DNA from 3 places in the Cronobacter condimenti 1330 genome. Region 2 is predicted to be linked to each of the others. Evidence: predicted binding sites of a transcription regulator. Region 2 holds the regulator's gene; each other region holds the start of a gene.
What was found. Region 2 encodes CRP, which controls carbon source genes, mostly activating them, when cyclic AMP is high. Its sites were predicted from a motif close to ATGTGANNNNNNTCACAT; they were not measured.
Positions count from the first base shown of each region.

Region 1: a site for CRP is predicted at 1,491-1,508, ahead of AFK62_RS09910 (mannitol dehydrogenase family protein). Genes of this name have one in related genera too.
Region 3: a site for CRP is predicted at 1,886-1,903, ahead of cdd (cytidine deaminase). Genes of this name have one in related genera too.

Region 1 is NZ_CP012264.1:2,166,722-2,172,441, reverse strand. Features, by position in the region: gene manD (D-mannonate dehydratase ManD) at 1-129, shown strand, start outside; gene AFK62_RS09915 (MFS transporter) at 183-1,460, shown strand; gene AFK62_RS09910 (mannitol dehydrogenase family protein) at 1,623-3,089, shown strand; gene ydfZ (putative selenium delivery protein YdfZ) at 3,220-3,423, opposite strand; gene AFK62_RS09900 (hypothetical protein) at 3,548-4,435, opposite strand; gene AFK62_RS09895 (GntR family transcriptional regulator) at 4,472-5,158, opposite strand; gene ydfG (bifunctional NADP-dependent 3-hydroxy acid dehydrogenase/3-hydroxypropionate dehydrogenase YdfG) at 5,249-5,720, opposite strand, start outside.
Region 2 is NZ_CP012264.1:3,987,481-3,993,200, reverse strand. Features, by position in the region: gene argD (bifunctional acetylornithine/succinyldiaminopimelate transaminase) at 1-269, shown strand, start outside; gene AFK62_RS18385 (YccS/YhfK family putative transporter) at 270-2,354, opposite strand; gene crp (cAMP-activated global transcriptional regulator CRP) at 2,420-3,052, opposite strand; gene AFK62_RS18375 (OsmC family protein) at 3,362-3,766, shown strand; gene AFK62_RS18370 (phosphoribulokinase) at 3,853-4,722, opposite strand; gene AFK62_RS18365 (YheU family protein) at 4,771-4,989, opposite strand; gene AFK62_RS18360 (hydrolase) at 4,990-5,720, opposite strand, start outside.
Region 3 is NZ_CP012264.1:2,824,418-2,830,137, reverse strand. Features, by position in the region: gene sanA (outer membrane permeability protein SanA) at 106-819, opposite strand; gene cdd (cytidine deaminase) at 944-1,828, opposite strand; gene AFK62_RS12885 (CidB/LrgB family autolysis modulator) at 1,957-2,652, opposite strand; gene AFK62_RS12880 (CidA/LrgA family protein) at 2,649-3,050, opposite strand; gene dusC (tRNA dihydrouridine(16) synthase DusC) at 3,315-4,247, shown strand; gene AFK62_RS12870 (LysR family transcriptional regulator) at 4,250-5,173, opposite strand; gene AFK62_RS12865 (MBL fold metallo-hydrolase) at 5,249-5,720, shown strand, end outside.

The DNA of each region.
Region 1 (5,720 bases), 1.8 Mb from region 2:
TATATGCACCCGGGCGACAAACCAGGGCTTGGCATCGAATTTGACGAAAAACTGGCGGCGAAATACCCCTACGATCCGGCTTATTTGCCGGTCGCCCGCCTTGAAGACGGCACGCTGTGGAACTGGTAACACCACAGATAGCCTGAAATGAAATAATAACGATAACCTCCGGAACCCTACCCATGAAAATCAGAAAATTACGCTGGTATATGATAGGCCTGGTGTCATTAGGCACGATTATTAATGCGCTGGCGCGCAGTTCGCTGAGCGTTTCCGCGCCAACCTTATTTACCGAGCTTCATATCAACGAGCAGCAATATTCGTGGATATTAAGCGCCTTTCAGTTTGCCTATACGATAGCGCAGCCGCTGTGCGGCTTCTTTATTGATGTGGTGGGCTTAAAGCTCGGCTTTTTTATTATGATCATTGCCTGGTCACTCACAAATATGGCGCACGCCACCTGTCATTCGTGGGGCGGACTGGCGTTTTTGCGTGGCCTGATGGGCCTTAGTGAAGCGTCTGCTATTCCGGCGGGCGTAAAGTGTAATTCTGAATGGTTCCCGGCGAAGGAGCGTGGGATTGCAGGCGGGGTGGCGAATATCGGCACGTCTATTGGCGCGATGCTGGCGCCGCCGTTAGTCGTCTGGGCCATCATGGCGTACAACTGGGAGATGGCGTTTGTCATCACCGGCGCGCTCGGTCTTGTATTCGCCGTTATCTGGTGGTTCGGCTATGAAGCGCCGTCACGCCACCGCCGGTTAAGCGCGCAGGAAGCCAGATATATTGAAGAGGGGCAGGAGAAGCATCTGGAGGCGGACGGCACGAAACCCTCCATATTGCAGATCCTGCGCCAGCGAAACTTCTGGGGTATTGCGCTGCCGCGCTTTCTTGCCGACCCGGCGTGGGGAACCATTAACTTCTGGTTGCCGGTTTATCTGATGACGGTGCGTCATATGCCGCTCAAAGAGATTGCGCTGTTCGCCTGGCTGCCGTTTCTGGCTGCCGATTTCGGTGGCATGGCGGGCGGCTTTTTAAATAACGTGATGATGAAGCGCTGGAATATTTCCACCATCAACGCCCGCCGTATTGGCTTTAGCATTGGCGCGCTGCTGATGCTGCCGCTGGCGTTTGTCGGATTTGTCGAAAGCGCGTATCTGGCGGTCGGGCTGGTTTCTGTCTGCGCTTTCGCGCACCAGATGCTCTCCACCCAGGTCATTACGATGGCAACCGATCTTTTCAGACGCAACGAAACCTCGACCGTCAGCGGGTTTGCCGGTACCGCCGGGTGGACAGGCATTTTCATCTGCACCCTAATCATGGGCGGACTGGTAAAAACCGTCGGTTACAATCCGTTCTTTATTATCCTCAGCATGATGGATATTGTCGGTGCGATCATCCTCTGGACCTTCGTCAAAGAGCGCGCCGTGACCCGTCTTGCCGCAAAACCTGTCGCTGTCTAATTCCCAATACCGATCCTGATTACCCGTAAAGCGTGATGAAAGTCACACTTTACTACCATTCTAGTTAATGTAGTGCGTAAAAACTGTCGCAAATCATAAAGCGCGCCGCTACGGCGCGTAGTCTTCATACAAATTACTTTATTTATCAATCGGGTCTTTGTTATGAAATCCACGCTTTTGAATGCTCACGCTGTGCTTCCTCTCTACGATCGTGACGCGCTGGTCGCGCGTATCGTTCACCTTGGTTTTGGCGCGTTTCATCGCGCGCATCAGGGCGTTTATACCGATATTCTGGCCGCTGAGCATGGCAGCGACTGGGGCTATTGCGAAGTTAACCTGATTGGCGGTGAGCAGCAGATAGCCGATATCCGTCGTCAGGATAATCTCTATACCGTAGCGGAGATGTCGGCAGATGCCTGGCGCGCCCGTGTGGTGGGTGTGGTAAAGAACGCGCTGCATGCGCAGGTGGATGGGCTGGAGGCGGTGCTCACCGCGCTGTGTCAGCCGGAGGTAGCGATTGTGTCGCTCACCATCACGGAAAAAGGCTACTGCCATTCGCCCGCGACCGGCGAACTGATGCTGGAAAACCCGCTTATCGCCGCCGATCTGGCGCATCCGCAACAGCCGTCGTCGGCGCCCGGGGTGATTGTCGAGGCGCTGGCGCGCCGCAAGGCCGCCGGGCTTAAAGGGTTCAGCGTCATGTCCTGTGACAATATGCCGGAGAACGGCCAGGTGGCACGCAAGGTGGTGACGGCGTATGCCCGCGCGGTGGACGCGAGCCTGGCGGCCTGGATTGAGGCAAACGTGACATTCCCGTCCACGATGGTGGATCGCATTGTGCCCGCGGTCACCCCGGAGACGCTTGATAAAATCGAGCAGCTTACCGGCGTGCGTGACCCGGCAGGTGTTGCCTGTGAGCCGTTCCGCCAGTGGGTGATTGAAGATAATTTCGTGGCGGGTCGCCCGGCGTGGGAAAACGCAGGCGCGCAGCTGGTGCGCGATGTGGTGCCGTTTGAAGAGATGAAACTGCGTATGCTCAACGGCAGCCATTCGTTTCTCGCGTATCTGGGCTATCTGGCCGGGTATCAGCACATTAACGACTGCATGAATGATGCGAATTACCGTCGCGCGGCCCATGCGCTGATGCTGAAAGAACAGGCGCCGACGCTCAGCGTGCAGGATGTTGATCTCGCAGGCTACGCGGATCTGTTAATTGAGCGCTACAGCAATCCGGCGCTGCGCCACCGCACCTGGCAGATAGCGATGGACGGGAGCCAGAAATTGCCGCAGCGCTGGCTGGATTCGCTGCGCTGGCATCAGGCACACGGCGGCGCGAGCGCGCTCTTAACGCTCGGCGTGGCAGGCTGGATGCGTTATGTCGGCGGGGTGGATGAAGAGGGCAACCCCATTGAGGTGTGCGACCCGCTGCAGGATGTAATTCAGCACGTGGTGCGCGCAAGCGAAGAGGGTGAAGCCCGCGTGCAGGCGCTGCTCGGCATCAGTGCGATTTTCGGCGAGGATCTCGCGCGTCAGCCTGCGTTTGTTGCGCAGGTCACGCAGGCGTATACGATGTTGCAGGAAGCGGGCGCGAAAGCCACGGTGGCGCATTACGTAAAACAGTTTGCCTGATGGCGCAGGACGGATAAGCCTGGCGCCATGCGCCCGTTGAATGAAACGTCTGCCTGAAAAAAATGCCGCTACAGCGGCATTTTTTGTTTTACGCCGGGCGGGTAAACCTGACGCTACCCGCCGCACGAAATTAATGTAACCCCAGACGAATCAGCGCGATCGGCTCGAATTTACCTTCGCAACCTTCCACTTCAACAGTGCGCCCGCGACGGATCTGCTCCGGCGTCATCCCTTCGCCATGGATAGCTTTAATGACGCCAGTCTGGCCGGATGTACTAATCATCACGCGGCTGCCGGTAGTAATAGCGTTACGGTTGCGATCGTAGGTCATCATGGTGATTTCTCCTCTGAACAGGTGGTAATGATCCAGACGAGCCCCATTTTAAAAACCGCAACCGGAAAAACGTTAATCTCGATCAAAAACGAGGCATTTGTGTGATGAATGTCACGTGCCGAAATTACTCGCCCGCTGGTGCTCTGCGCACAATATTTCCGCTGGCAATATCGATATCTATCGTGGCCACCACCGGTGCCACTTCTGGATCCGCACCACCGCGACATCCGTCGCGCGTATGATCCTCGCGCACCAGCAGGCGAAAAAGGCCGCCGTCCTGGGCATTCTCATAGAAAATGCACTGACCGTTGGGATTAAGCGCCAGCGAAACGGTACGCGTCACGCGGGCAAGCGGGCTTGGGCTGATATCGTCACGCCAGCGCTCGCCATCGCCGGTGGCGCGCAGCGCCGGGGTTTCAAGCCAGCCCCTGACGATTTTCCCGTCTTTCCCATACCAGGTCGCCTCGCTGAATCCGGCATCCGGCAGCGCGCGCGTCACGCTTACCGTATCGCCTGCGACCAGAAACAGCTGCGTATCACGACACTGTGCGTCAGGCGCGGAGTAGAAAAAGCGGCGGCCGCCAGTGACCTGATAACGGTTGGCCGCCTCGGGTGTGTCCTGCACGCCGTCCAGGTCGCGAAGGCGGGCAGCGCAGGCGCCTTGCGGTGTCAATAACGCGGGTTGTTCGCGCAGCGATGAGGTATCCATCCAGCCTGTTGCCACGCGTCCGGCGGCGTCGCGATAACTTACCCAGGCGAACGAGGCTGTGGCCTCGCCACCGGCTGGTTTTGCCAGGCGATAAACCTGCACCGTATCGCCAGGCACCAGGAACGCGTCCAGCTTGCACGCGGCGGATGGCGCGGAATAGAAAGGCGCGTGGGGCGCGCCAGTCACCGTTCTGACGGAGTAGGTAAATTCAGCCGCGGCCACGGCGTTGGCCTCCGTTTGCAGGCAATCCGCCAGCAGTGGAGAAGAGAAAAGGGCGCAGCCCAGTAGCAGTAACGCACGCATCGCATCCATCCTTTGACGAAGTAAAACGCCGCGTGGTTACTCTTCGCTGAACCAGTCGCGGTTTTCCTGGCGGATCAACAAAACAGATTCGCTGATCTCCTGAAGATGCAGGCGCATCGTTTCATCCGCGGCCTGCGCGTCGCGCGCTTCCAGCGCGTGAAAAATATCGTTGTGCTGGCGCAGCAACATCTCGGGCGGAGAAACATGATCGAGGCTCATGTAGCGCACCCGATCAATGGTGGCCTTGATATTCTCGACTGTGTCCCAGGCAAGCTGGCAATCTGCAACCTGCGTCAGGCGGTAGTGAAATTCATCATCGAGCTGAAAGAAATCGCCCAGTTGTTTGCGATCGATAGCCGTGCGCTGCTGATTAAGGTTTTGCTCAAGCTGGTAGAGGTCAGCGTCGGTTACCATCGTCGCGGCACGCTGGACGACGGCGCGCTCAATGGCCTGGCGGACAAAGCAGCCGTTGCGCACCTGGCGCAGAGAGATTTTATTGACGAAGCTGCCCCGCTGCGGGCGGATCTGAATCAGACCGTTTTCCGCAAGCTTAATAAAGGCCTCACGCACCGGCTGGCGCGACACGTCAAAGCGTACCGACACCTCTTTTTCAGAAAGCGGCGTGCCGGGGGGGATCAGGCAATGCACGATATCGCGGCGCAGGATGCGGTAAATCTGTTGACTCACCGGCTGGGTCGGGTTGAGCGGGGTTTCAGCGGCCATTCTTCAGTCTTTATTTGCGGGTAACTGCGGCAATTTAACATTAATTGCCCACCCCGCCCAGCAAAGGCGCGGGGAACGGGCATAGGGGAACTACTGGCGATGCACGCTAAGCCCGGCGAAGCTCTGGCTGACCGGCATCATCTCAACGGTGTTGATGTTCACGTGCGCAGGCAGCGACGCGACCCACCAGACCGCTTCAGTCACATCTTCCGGAGTCAGTGCGTTAGTGTTTTCGTAGGTTTTACCCGCTTTCGCATCGTCACCTTTAAAGCGCACGTTGGAAAACTCCGTCCCACCGACCAGGCCCGGCTCGATATCGGTCACGCGTACCGCAGTACCGTGTAAATCGGTGCGCAGGTTCAGGCTGAACTGGCGCACAAAAGCTTTGGTCGCGCCATAGACATTGCCGCCCGCGTAAGGCCAGCTGCCTGCGGTGGAGCCGATATTAATAATATGTCCCCGGTTACGCTCGACCATGCCAGGCAGAACGGCGCGGGTCATGTACACCAGGCCTTTGTTATTGGTGTCTATCATATTTTCCCAGTCTTCAACGCTCGCTTTA
Region 2 (5,720 bases):
TTGTACAGCATCTTACAAAGATTGGGGAACAATATGGGTTGTTCAGCGATATCCGCGGCATGGGGCTACTGATTGGCGCTGAGCTCTCCCCGGCTTTCCATGGACGCGCCCGTGATTTCCTTTACGCCGCCGCGGCAGAAGGTGTCATGGTACTGAATGCCGGGCCGGACGTGATGCGCTTTGCGCCGTCACTGCTGGTGGAAACCGCGGATATTGATGAAGGCATGCGCCGTTTTGCAGACGCCGTAGCACGCGTGGTGAACAACTAATCAGCGCGGCTGGCTCAGGCGGCGCCTGAGCCAGATGCCGTGATGCGGTCGCTGACGCCACGCCACAGATGAAATGGTATGCATGGTGCGCAGATGGTCAAGGATGCGCAGCAGATGATGTTCCATGACGCTGAGCGGCCCTTCCGGTAATACCTCTTCCCCTTCCAGCACCGACTCATTTTGCGTCTCGCCCGGCGCGTCATATTCCAGCCGCTGCTGACAGCGTTGCAGTGCGATTTCACACGCCTGCAAATAACGCGCCGCCGCCTCTGGCGTGAGTGAGGCCTGCTCGCGGGCAAGCGTCGTGATGGCGTTAACATGCTCGACGATAAACTGGCTGTGCGTCACCCACAGGCGCATATCTTCCAGATAACGGCTGTTAAAGCCTGGCTCCTGCATCGCCTGATTGAGTGAATTATAGAGCGCGTTGTGCGCCTGGTTAACGCGCATGCGCTGCCAGGCGAGCGGCGCGGGTTGCGGATCGTCGCTCAGGATCAGGCGCAGCGCCTCCTGGTCGGCCTCCAGGGCGTCATGCGCATTCTGTCGCAGCAGGCCGCTTTGCCACTGCGGCCAAAGCCAGACCATACCGCCGAAGGCGATAAGGCAACCCGTCAGCGTGTCTATCAGGCGCGCCACGATGTACTGTTCGCCGTTCAGCGTCAGAAGTTGTAGCGAATAGACCGCCGTCACGGTAAAGCCGATCATCGCCCAGCCGTAGTTGCGCCGGATGATGAGATAACTGATGAGCGTCACCAGCAGCATGCCGAGCAGCGTATAGCCCTGTGGCACCTTCAGGTGAAGCGTAATGCCCGCGATAATCAACCCCGCCAGCGTCCCGCCCGCACGATGCAGAATGCGCACGCGCGTCGCGCCATAGCCGTTTTGCGTCACGAACAGAACCGTCATCAGGATCCAGTAGGGTTTTGGCAGCTGAAACACGCTCGCCAGCAGACCGGCCGCCGCCAGCATTACGCCCAGTCGCGCCGAAGTGCGTAGCGCGGCGGATTTGAGCGACAAATAGCTTTTCAGGGCAGGTAACAGCGGCAAACGTCGCTGGCCGCTGTCCATCATGTCGCGGGCATAAAGCGGACGCTGGGTGCGCAGCACGCGTGCGATACGGCTGAAGTGATATTCGCAGAACTGTCCGACGGGGTTATCCGGGTGCTGGCGGGCGATTTTCGCCAGCGCCGCGACCTGTTTATCCATTGAAAAGCGGTGCGAATAGCGGTGATAAAGAATGTCGTCTGAGAGCGTGCGAAGACGCGTGGCCACGGTCTGGGCTGTCCAGCGCAGCACTTCTTCGGCGTGGCTGCGCTCCACCAGTTTTTGTACTTCGCCTGGCTGATGCAGCGAGACCGAAATATGCTCCTGAAGATCGAGCGCCACCTGAAACGAGCGCAGCAGGCGCTTGTAACCGTTCTGCCGGGTAGCTGCCAGCATCTGCAACTGCTGATAACACTGGCTTATCTGATCCACCACTTTTTGCTGATGCACCAGCAGCGGCGGTAGCGCCTGTTCCGGGTCGGTGTGGCGCGTCAGCAGACTGTATTTTGCTTCGCAGTAGTCGGCGAGGCTTTTATAAATCAGGCTTAGCGACTCACGCAGCGGCTGCTCGCGCCACAGCCAGAACCAGAAGCCGTTGAACGCGCCGTACCAGAGCGTGCCAAGGATATAGAGCAGCATCGGCTGCCAGACGGGCATATTCCCGGCGAGACTTAGGGTGAAAATGGCGGCGATGAGCGACGCGGGCAGCAGGCGCGCGTGAAGCGGGCTGATTTCCGCCGTGACGCCAAGCAACAGCGCCAGCATCAGCAAAATAAGCGGCAGCGGCACCGCCTGTAGCAGCAGAAACTGTACCGCAAGACTACTAAGCGCGAAGAGCGAGGCGCCGATGATAAGGCGTTTGAAAAAACGTTTATGCGGGGTGTCGAGACCAGCGATGTTGCAGCAGGCGGGCACCAGTGAGAAGAGTAATCCCTGTTGTAAGTGGCCCAGCATCAACCCGACCGCCACCGGCAGGCTTAAGATCAGTGTTTGCCGCAAAGCGTAATTGATTTCAGGGTGATAGATAAGACGACGCCACATAGGGGAGAAGTATAGAAACAAAAACGGCGTGTTACCGAAGCGACACGCCGTTTTTTTCAGGAACCTTAGCGGGTTCCGTAAACCACGATAGTTTTCCCGTGCGCGGAGATCAGGTTCTGATCTTCAAGCATTTTCAGGATACGGCCCACGGTTTCGCGGGAGCAGCCCACGATCTGACCGATTTCCTGACGGGTGATTTTGATCTGCATGCCGTCCGGATGGGTCATGGCGTCCGGCTGTTTTGCGAGATTCAGCAGCGTCTGCGCGATGCGGCCTGTCACGTCGAGGAACGCCAGGTTACCGACTTTTTCAGAGGTGACCTGCAGACGACGCGCCATCTGTGAGGAGAGACGCATCAGAATATCCGGGTTTACCTGAATCAGCTGACGGAATTTTTTATAAGAGATCTCAGCCACTTCACAGGCAGTTTTAGCGCGAACCCAGGCGCTGCGTTCCTGACCTTCCTCGAACAAACCCAGTTCGCCGATGAAGTCTCCCTGATTCAGGTACGAGAGGATCATCTCCTTGCCCTCTTCATCTTTGATCAACACTGCCACTGAGCCTTTGACGATGTAATACAGCGTCTCCGCTTTTTCACCCTGGTGAATCAGCGTGCTCTTAGATGGATATTTATGAATGTGGCAATGAGACAAGAACCATTCAAGAGTCGGGTCTGTTTGCGGTTTGCCAAGCACCATGCGCGGTTATCCTCTGTTTTAAACTGGCTCCAAAGACAGGGCGCGTAACCCCTGTCTGGCTTTGCAATCATCATCTTCCCGCGTCCAGGGAAGTTGGCTGTCCGTGGACGTCGCAGCCGATAAATTGTCTTCTCCTCTGCATACATGCGTAACATCAATGTATCGCCGCTGCATCCAGACTGTTTTAGCATAGCTTTTATCAGGTGTCTCCTGTTGTCTCGTTTCAGCTTGACGCAGGTCGCCTTCCATTGCCTCTGACGACGCGCCCGCGTAATCTGTCAGGAAAATGAATGCCCTGGAGTGATAATCATGCATGCACGAGTGAAATGGGTGGAAGGCTTAACCTTCCTGGGTGAGTCCGCATCCGGCCACCAGATTCTGATGGACGGCAACTCCGGCGACAAAGCGCCGAGCCCGATGGAAATGGTGCTGATGGCCGCTGGCGGTTGCAGCGCGATTGACGTGGTTTCTATTCTGCAAAAAGGCCGTCACGACGTGACCGATTGTGAAGTGAAGCTGACCTCTGAGCGTCGCGAAGAAGCGCCGCGTCTGTTCACACATATCAATCTGCATTTCGTGGTGACGGGCAAGGCCCTGAAAGAGGCGGCGGTCGCGCGTGCGGTGGATCTGTCGGCGGAGAAATATTGCTCGGTCGCGTTGATGCTCGGTAAAGGCGTAGATATCACGCACTCTTACGAAGTTATCGAAGGGTAATGGCGCGGCGGGCGGCGCTTCGCTGACCCGTTCACACGCTAACTGTCTTTGTAGGCCCGGTAAGCGCAGCGCCACCGGGCATGATCTCAGTCGATCTGCTTGCCTTCCATCAGTCGTTGCACCAGCGGCAACATAATTAACTCCATCGCCAGCCCCATTTTCCCGCCCGGCACCACTAGCGTATTGATGTGGGAAATAAACGAACCCTGCAGCATCGCAAGCAGCCACGGGTAGTCAATATTATCCAGATTACGGAAATGGATGACGACGAAGCTTTCATCAAGCGACGGGATGCCTTTGGCGGCAAACGGGTTGGACGTATCCACTGTCGGCACGCGCTGGAAGTTGATATGCGTACGAGAGAACTGTGGCGTGATGTAGTTGATGTAATCCTCCATCGAACGCACGACAGAGTCCATCACCGCCTCGCGGGAATGGCCGCGCTCGCTGGTATCGCGGATCATCTTTTGTATCCACTCCAGGTTGACGATAGGCACCACGCCCACCAGCAAATCCACATGTTTCGCCACGTCGTTTTGCGGAGTTACCACGCCGCCATGTAGCCCTTCGTAGAACAACACGTCTGTCGGTTCCGGCAGCGGTTGCCACGGCGTAAACGTGCCTGGCACCTGATTCCACGGCACTGCCTCATCGTAGGTGTGCAGGTATTTGCGCGACTGCCCTGTACCGGTCAGGCCGTACTCGACAAAAGTTTGCTCCAGCAGGCCGAAGTCGTTCGCTTCCGGGCCGAAATAGCTAATGTGACGGCCCAGATCGCGCGCTTTACGGATAGCCATGTCCATTTCGGGGCGCGTGTAGCGATGGAAGCTATCGCCTTCGACCTCGGCGGCGCGCAGGTTTAATTGTGCAAAGATTTTACGAAACGCGAGGCTGGTAGTGGTGGTTCCCGCGCCGCTGGAGCCCGTGACAGCGATGACCGGATGTTTGGCAGACATAGCGAGACAACTCCCTGAAGCGGCGGGGCAAGGCTCCGCCTGGCAAGATTAACCGCGAAACTGCGAGCGCGGCATGATATTGACCGTTTCGTGCAGTTCGGACCACACCAGAACGGCTTCGCCGCTTTGCAACTGACGCCGCACATCGGCGACCTTTTGCTCAAGCGAGCGTTCATGTTCACCATAATCGGTGCCTTCGCGCAAGACGAAGGCTTCAATCAGGCGATCCAGCGTCTCAGGGTCGACTTCTTGCCAGGGAATGATCATTTATCGGTCCAGATAAGGGGTTAACCAGTCAGGAATGCGCTGTTCCAGCCACATTTTCGGCTGGCGCAGCGTGCCGCCGACGAAACCCACGTGACCGCCATGTTCCGTCAGCTGATATTCAATATTAGCAGGCAGCGTGGTGATATCGGGGATCACGTGATGATCCATAAACGGGTCATCTTTGGCGTGAATGATAAGCGTCGGACGCGTGATAGCAGTGAGCCGCGGCAGGGCGCTGCACTGGCGATAGTAATCCACTGCGTCGGTAAAACCGTGGATTTTCGACGTGATCAAATCGTCAAAGTCACGCAGGCGTCGCAGGCGTTTAAGCTGGGTCAGATCAACCGGCAGCGTGCCGGGCCAGGCTTTCAGCTTGCGAGTGGCGTTGGCTTTCAACAGATTCAGCAAGTAGAACTGATAGACGCGCGAAAAGCCTTTTTCCATATGGTTGCAGCAGTGTTCCAGCATAAACGGTGCGGAGACAATCACGCCTGCATTCAGCGGAAACGCGGCGTCTATCTCGGCCATCAGGCAACCGAGCATATTGCCGCCGAGCGAATAGCCTACGGCCGCCGTCGGCATGGTGCCGTAGCGCTCATCCAGCCAGCGCAGGAAAAAAGTGCCGTCTTCGGTTTCGCCCGAGTGATAGATACGCCCCAATTTGTTCGGCACGCCGCTACAGCCGCGGAAATGCATCACTACGCCAAGCCAGCCGCGCTGTTTCGCCGCAT
Region 3 (5,720 bases), 1.2 Mb from region 2:
TATTCGCGGCGCGGCGCTTACTCGCTTACGGACACTGCGCTGGCGCTTTCTTCTTCGTAAGGTGGGGTACGCGCAATGCCATTCACCTTAGGATTATCACACCGCTTACTTCTTCTTCTGCAATTCCAGCATCTGTTCGGGCGTGACGGCCGGGTAGCCCTGCGCGTCGTCGGGGACTTCATGAAGCGCCGGGATAGGCACCAGCGGGCCCAGGAAGCGTGGTTCACGCTTAAAGATATAGAGATCGGCGAGCGCGCCAAGCCGTGCGCCAAACTCACGCACGCGTACCGATAACATATTCTTCGGCGATGGCACGGCGTAACACTGCGCCTGGATGCCCATATGCAGCGCGATAAAAAGCGCCCGCTCGCAATGGAAGCGTTGGGTAATGATGATGAAATCGTTGGTATCAAACACGCGACGGGTGCGCACAATAGAATCAAGCGTGCGGAAGCCAGCGTAATCAAGCACGATATCAGCCGGATCGACCCCGGCGGCAATCAAGTCTTTACGCATCGTCATCGGCTCGTTGTAACTCTGCTGCGCGTTATCACCGCTCAGCAGCAGATAATTCACTTTGCCGCTGTTATAGGCATTAAGCGCGCCCTGGATGCGATAGCGGTAATACTGATTGATGACGCCGGTGCGGTAATATTTGGCGGTGCCGAGCACCACGCCGACCTGACGCCAGGGTAAATCCTGCAATTCGTCATAGACATAGGGCGCAGTTTTCCAGCTTATCCAGCGGTCGAGCAGCAACGCCGTTAACAGCAGTACGCCAATCAGGGCCAGCAGGCTGTATAACAAACGCTTTAACATTCAGGCGGCTCGAAGCAATAAGGAAAGAGACTCAAGGCTACTTTACCCGCCGGGCAAGAGCAAGAATCGAACGTCCGGTTGAAGCAATTTTCATCACTGCGGGCAGGGCGCCCGCAGTGATGCATCAGGCAAGCGTAATAAACTCAAGATCAGCGAAGCCCAGCACGTTAAGCGTAGCGGCAGTGGCGTCGCGTTGAACAATCGTTGCCTCGTGGCGTTCGGCGAGCACGGCGCGTGCAATGTCGTGCCAGCCGTAGCCGGTTAAACTCAGCAGATTCAGCGCCGCCTGCAGGGGCGGCAGAGAGGGGTTAAACGCGGCGTTTTCGGCATAGCTGCCGGTAAACACGGCCCCGTCGCGGGTTTCAAGGGCAAGCCCGGAAGGTGACTGGCTGTAAGGCGCATGGCTGCGGTTGGCCGCAGCGATAGCTGCCTGGGTCAGCGCGTCGCCCTGTAGCGCGTAGCCGTGGTTTTCCGCATCGAAAATCAGCGTTTTGATATCCAGATCGCGTGGACCAAAGGCATCCGGCAGGTAATCGCTAAGCTGTGATGGCGCGCGGCCAGGCAGATTGATGCGAAGCGTCAGCCCGCTGTTTAGTTCATTCATAAACTGGCGGCAGTGGCCGCACGGCGTGTAGTTGACGGTAATCGCCGCAAGGCCCGTTTCGCCGCGCATCCACGCATGGGTAATCGCGCTCTGTTCGGCATGAACCGTCTGCTGCATCGCCGCGCCGCGAAACTCCATATTAGCGCCGAAATACAGGCTGCCGCTCAAGCCGCGCGCAACCGCGCCGACGTTAAAATGGGAGATCTCGGTCTGTGCGCAGGCTGCTGCCAGCGGCAGTAATGCAAAGGCCAGCGCATCCTCATCGAGGCCGCTCAGACGACGAATGTCGGCGGCCTGTTCAGCGCTGAACATCGCCGGAAAATGGGTATCGGCAAGCAGCGGAGCCAGAGCGGCTTGCAGCGCAGCCGGCAGCTGTGCAAAGGCAGATTCAAAACGTGGGTGCATGGCAAAGCCTCAAATAAGTAACCGGAACCGTAGTTTACGGCGCTATCGGGGCTTTATATGTGATTTAACTCTCACTGGCTATGCAACAAATGAAATTTAAAAAGAAAATGCGCGACGTATCGCAAGTTTTAGCGCCACAGTGCGAGAATCATGGGAAAAAGGAACGGTGCCAAAAGCGAGGTGATAATCCCGCAAATCACCAGCGCCAGAGAACTGAACGCGCCTTCCTGATAGTCAAGCTCAGCACAGCGCGCGGTACCGAGCGCATGCGAGGCAGTCCCCATCGCCAGCCCGCGCGCCGATTTTGTCTTAATGCGCATCAGGTTCAGCAGCGCATGACCGAAAACGGCGCCGAGAATGCCGACAAAAATCACGCACACCGCACTAATGGCCGGAATGCCGCCAAGGCTTCCGCCCACTGCCATCGCGATAGGCGTAGTCACCGATTTTGGCAACACGGAAGCCGCGATTTCCGGGCTCGCGCCCATCAGCAGCGCAACTGACGTGCCGGTCACCATCGCCACCACGCTGCTTGCAAAACAGATAGTAATAATTGACTTCCAGCGCGCGCGGATCTGATGAAGCTGTTCATAGAGCGGGAACGCCAGCGCCACTACGGCAGGCTGCAGCAGGTCATTTAAAATTCGGCTGCCCTGAAAATAGCGCTCATAGGGAATATGGGTCAGCATCAGAAACGGGATCAGCACCACCATGCAGACCAGAAGCGGGTTCAGCAGGGGGCTTTTCAGGCGTGCGGCCAGTTTGCGGGCCGCAAAAAACACCAGCAACGTGAGCGGCAGCGACCACCAGATATTCTGAATCATTCCTTGCGGCTCCTTTTCTGGCCCACCACTTTACGTTCGCCATGCGCCAGATGCGTACTCCAGCTCACCACCATAAACACCACCAGCGTACTGATAAAACAGGAAACGACGACCGGCCCGAACTGCGCCTGCAGCACGTCGAAATATTGCATTACGCCAATGCCTACCGGCACAAAAAGCAGCGCCATATAGCGGATCAATAAATGACAGGCGGGCTGCACCCATTTCGCCGGGAGAATTTGAAACGCCAGCAGCAAAAAGAGGATCAGCATGCCAATGATGCTGCCGGGGATCGTAATCGGCAGCAGCGACGCGAGCGCGATGCCTGCGTAAAGACAGGCGTAAATCAAAATAAAAGCGCGTACCAGTTGCCAGAGAGAAGTCAGCATTGTGCTCATAGGGAGTAACCTTTAACCGAACGCATTCATCATACAATTAAATCTAAAACTGTGCTACCGATCACATGTGCCTAATCAGCATACCTAAACTTTCGGGCTGACGCTGCTTTCCCGTTGGGCCTGACGCGCCACGCTGTACGCGGCAGCTCAACGCACAGCGGCCGGGAGCCAACATTGCAGTTTTACGCGCTGACGCTCGCCGGTGCATTCCCTTCGCAGTGGCAAGGCGCTACCATAGCGCCTCTTTTTTTTGCGGGTAGCGTTATGCGTGTTTTACTGGCGCCGATGGAAGGCGTGCTTGATTCTCTGGTGCGTGAATTGCTCACCGAGGTGAATGATTACGATCTCTGCATCACCGAATTTCTGCGCGTGGTGGATAGCCTGCTGCCGGTGAAATCGTTTTATAAACTCTGCCCGGAGTTGCATCACAACAGCCGTACGCCTTCCGGTACGCGAGTACGGGTGCAATTGCTCGGCCAGCATCCGCAATGGCTTGCGGAAAACGCCGCCCGCGCGGTGGCGCTGGGCTCCTGGGGGGTTGATCTTAATTGCGGCTGCCCGTCAAAACTGGTGAATGGGAGCGGCGGCGGCGCCACACTGTTAAAAGACCCTGATCTTATCTATCGCGGCGCGAAGGCGATGCGCGAAGCGGTGCCCGCGCATCTGCCGGTTACCGTAAAAATCCGGCTTGGCTGGGACAGCGGCGCACAGCGCTTTGAAATTGCTGATGCTGTACAACAGGCGGGTGCGACAGAGCTGGTAGTGCACGGACGCACCAAAGAAGATGGTTATAAAGCGGAGCGTATTAACTGGGCGGCTATCGGCGAAATTCACGAGCGGCTTTCCATCCCGGTTATCGCCAACGGTGAGATCTGGGACTACGCCAGCGCGCAGGCCTGCATGGCGCAGACCGGCTGCGATGCGATTATGATCGGGCGCGGCGCGCTTAATGTGCCGAATTTAAGCCGCGTCATTAAAGAGAATGCGCCGCGTATGCCCTGGCCTGAGGTCGTCATGCTGCTGCAAAAATATACACGGCTTGAAAAACAGGGCGACACAGGCATGTACCATGTGGCGCGCATCAAGCAGTGGCTCGGCTACTTGCGTAAAGAATATGCCGAGGCGACAGCGCTCTTTAGCGAAATTCGCGCGCTGAACACCTCAGCCGCCATCGCTGAGGCTATCAACCGCCACTGATTTCACCCCAGATTTGCCACCTGCGTATGAATGAAATCGCGCAGCCACATCAGCGCCGGATCGCTGTTATGCCGCTGATGCCATAACAGCGCTACCTCAAACGGCGGCACCTCCAGCGGAGTGGGACTTGCAGAAAGCCCCCATGCCGTTTGCCACATGTCGCAAAGCCCGGCGGGCACCGTTGCGAGTGCGGGCATCTGCATCAGTAACCCTGGCAGCCCTGCGAAATGCGGTGTGGTGTAGCTAATCGTCCGGCTCTCGCCCCTGCGCGCCAGCAGTGTATCTATCAGGCTGCTGGTCGCCTCCCGGTAGGTCACCATCAGGTGCGGTTCGCGCGTGTAATCGCTAAGCGTCAGTGGGATGCTTAGCGCAAGCTGCGACGGGTGCCAGAGCGTCACGAAAGGCATATGCACCAGCACCTCGCGCTCCTGCCAGCGCGGGCCTGGCGCCGCCACGCTTATCGCCATGTCCAGCTCGCCTTCTTCCAGTCGGCGCGCGTCGCTAAACGGCGAACTCGCCACCACGTTGAGACGAAGACCGGGGGCTGCATGACGCAGCGCAGGGATAAGCGTCGGCATCAGCCACATTTCCACCCAGTCGGTCATACCGAGCGTTATCGTCGCGCTCGCCTGCCGCGGATGAAACTCGGCCTGCTGAAACAGCGCCGACTGTAGCTGTTCCAGGAGCGGCATCAGTTCAGCGTGCAGGGCGACGGCGCGCGCGGTCGGCTGCATACGGTGGCCGCTGCGAATAAAGAGCGGATCATCAAACATATCGCGCAGGCGAGAGAGCGCACCGCTCACCGCGGGCTGGCCCAGGTGCAGTTTATCGGCGGCGAGCGACACACTCTGCTCGCGAAACAGCACCGCAAAGGCGATAAGCAAATTCAGGTCGATTTTCCGGAAATCGTTTTCTTTGATAGTCATTATGGCTCCAATCAATTGGAGTGATAGTAGTCACGGTTAGATACTTCAGCAAGATAAATCACCTGGAGAATACCGATGAAAACCGCTGCAACCTTACTTGCACTTTTTACCGTCGCGCTGGCCGCCCCGGCCTTAGCTAAGCCTGTGCCCGTTAACGCTGCGCAGGCGCCAGGCTATTACCGTATGATGCTGGGCGACTGGCAGATAACGGCGGTGTCAGATGGCACCGTGACCATTCCCGCCGATAAACTCTTAACGCGTATTACGCCTGATAACCTCAACGCGCGCCTTGCCGATGACGCGCTGACGCCGCAGGTGGAAACCTCCATCAACACCTATGTCATCAACACCGGCGACAAACTGATTCTGGTGGATACGGGCGCAGGCCCGCTCCTGGGCAACGCTGGCGGGCATCTGCCGGAAAACCTGCGTGCCGCGGGTATCGCGCCGGAAAGCATCGACACTGTGCTGTTGACTCATGTGCATGGCGACCACTCGGGCGGCGTTCAGCACGACGGCAAACCGGTTTTTCCTGGTGCGACCGTGC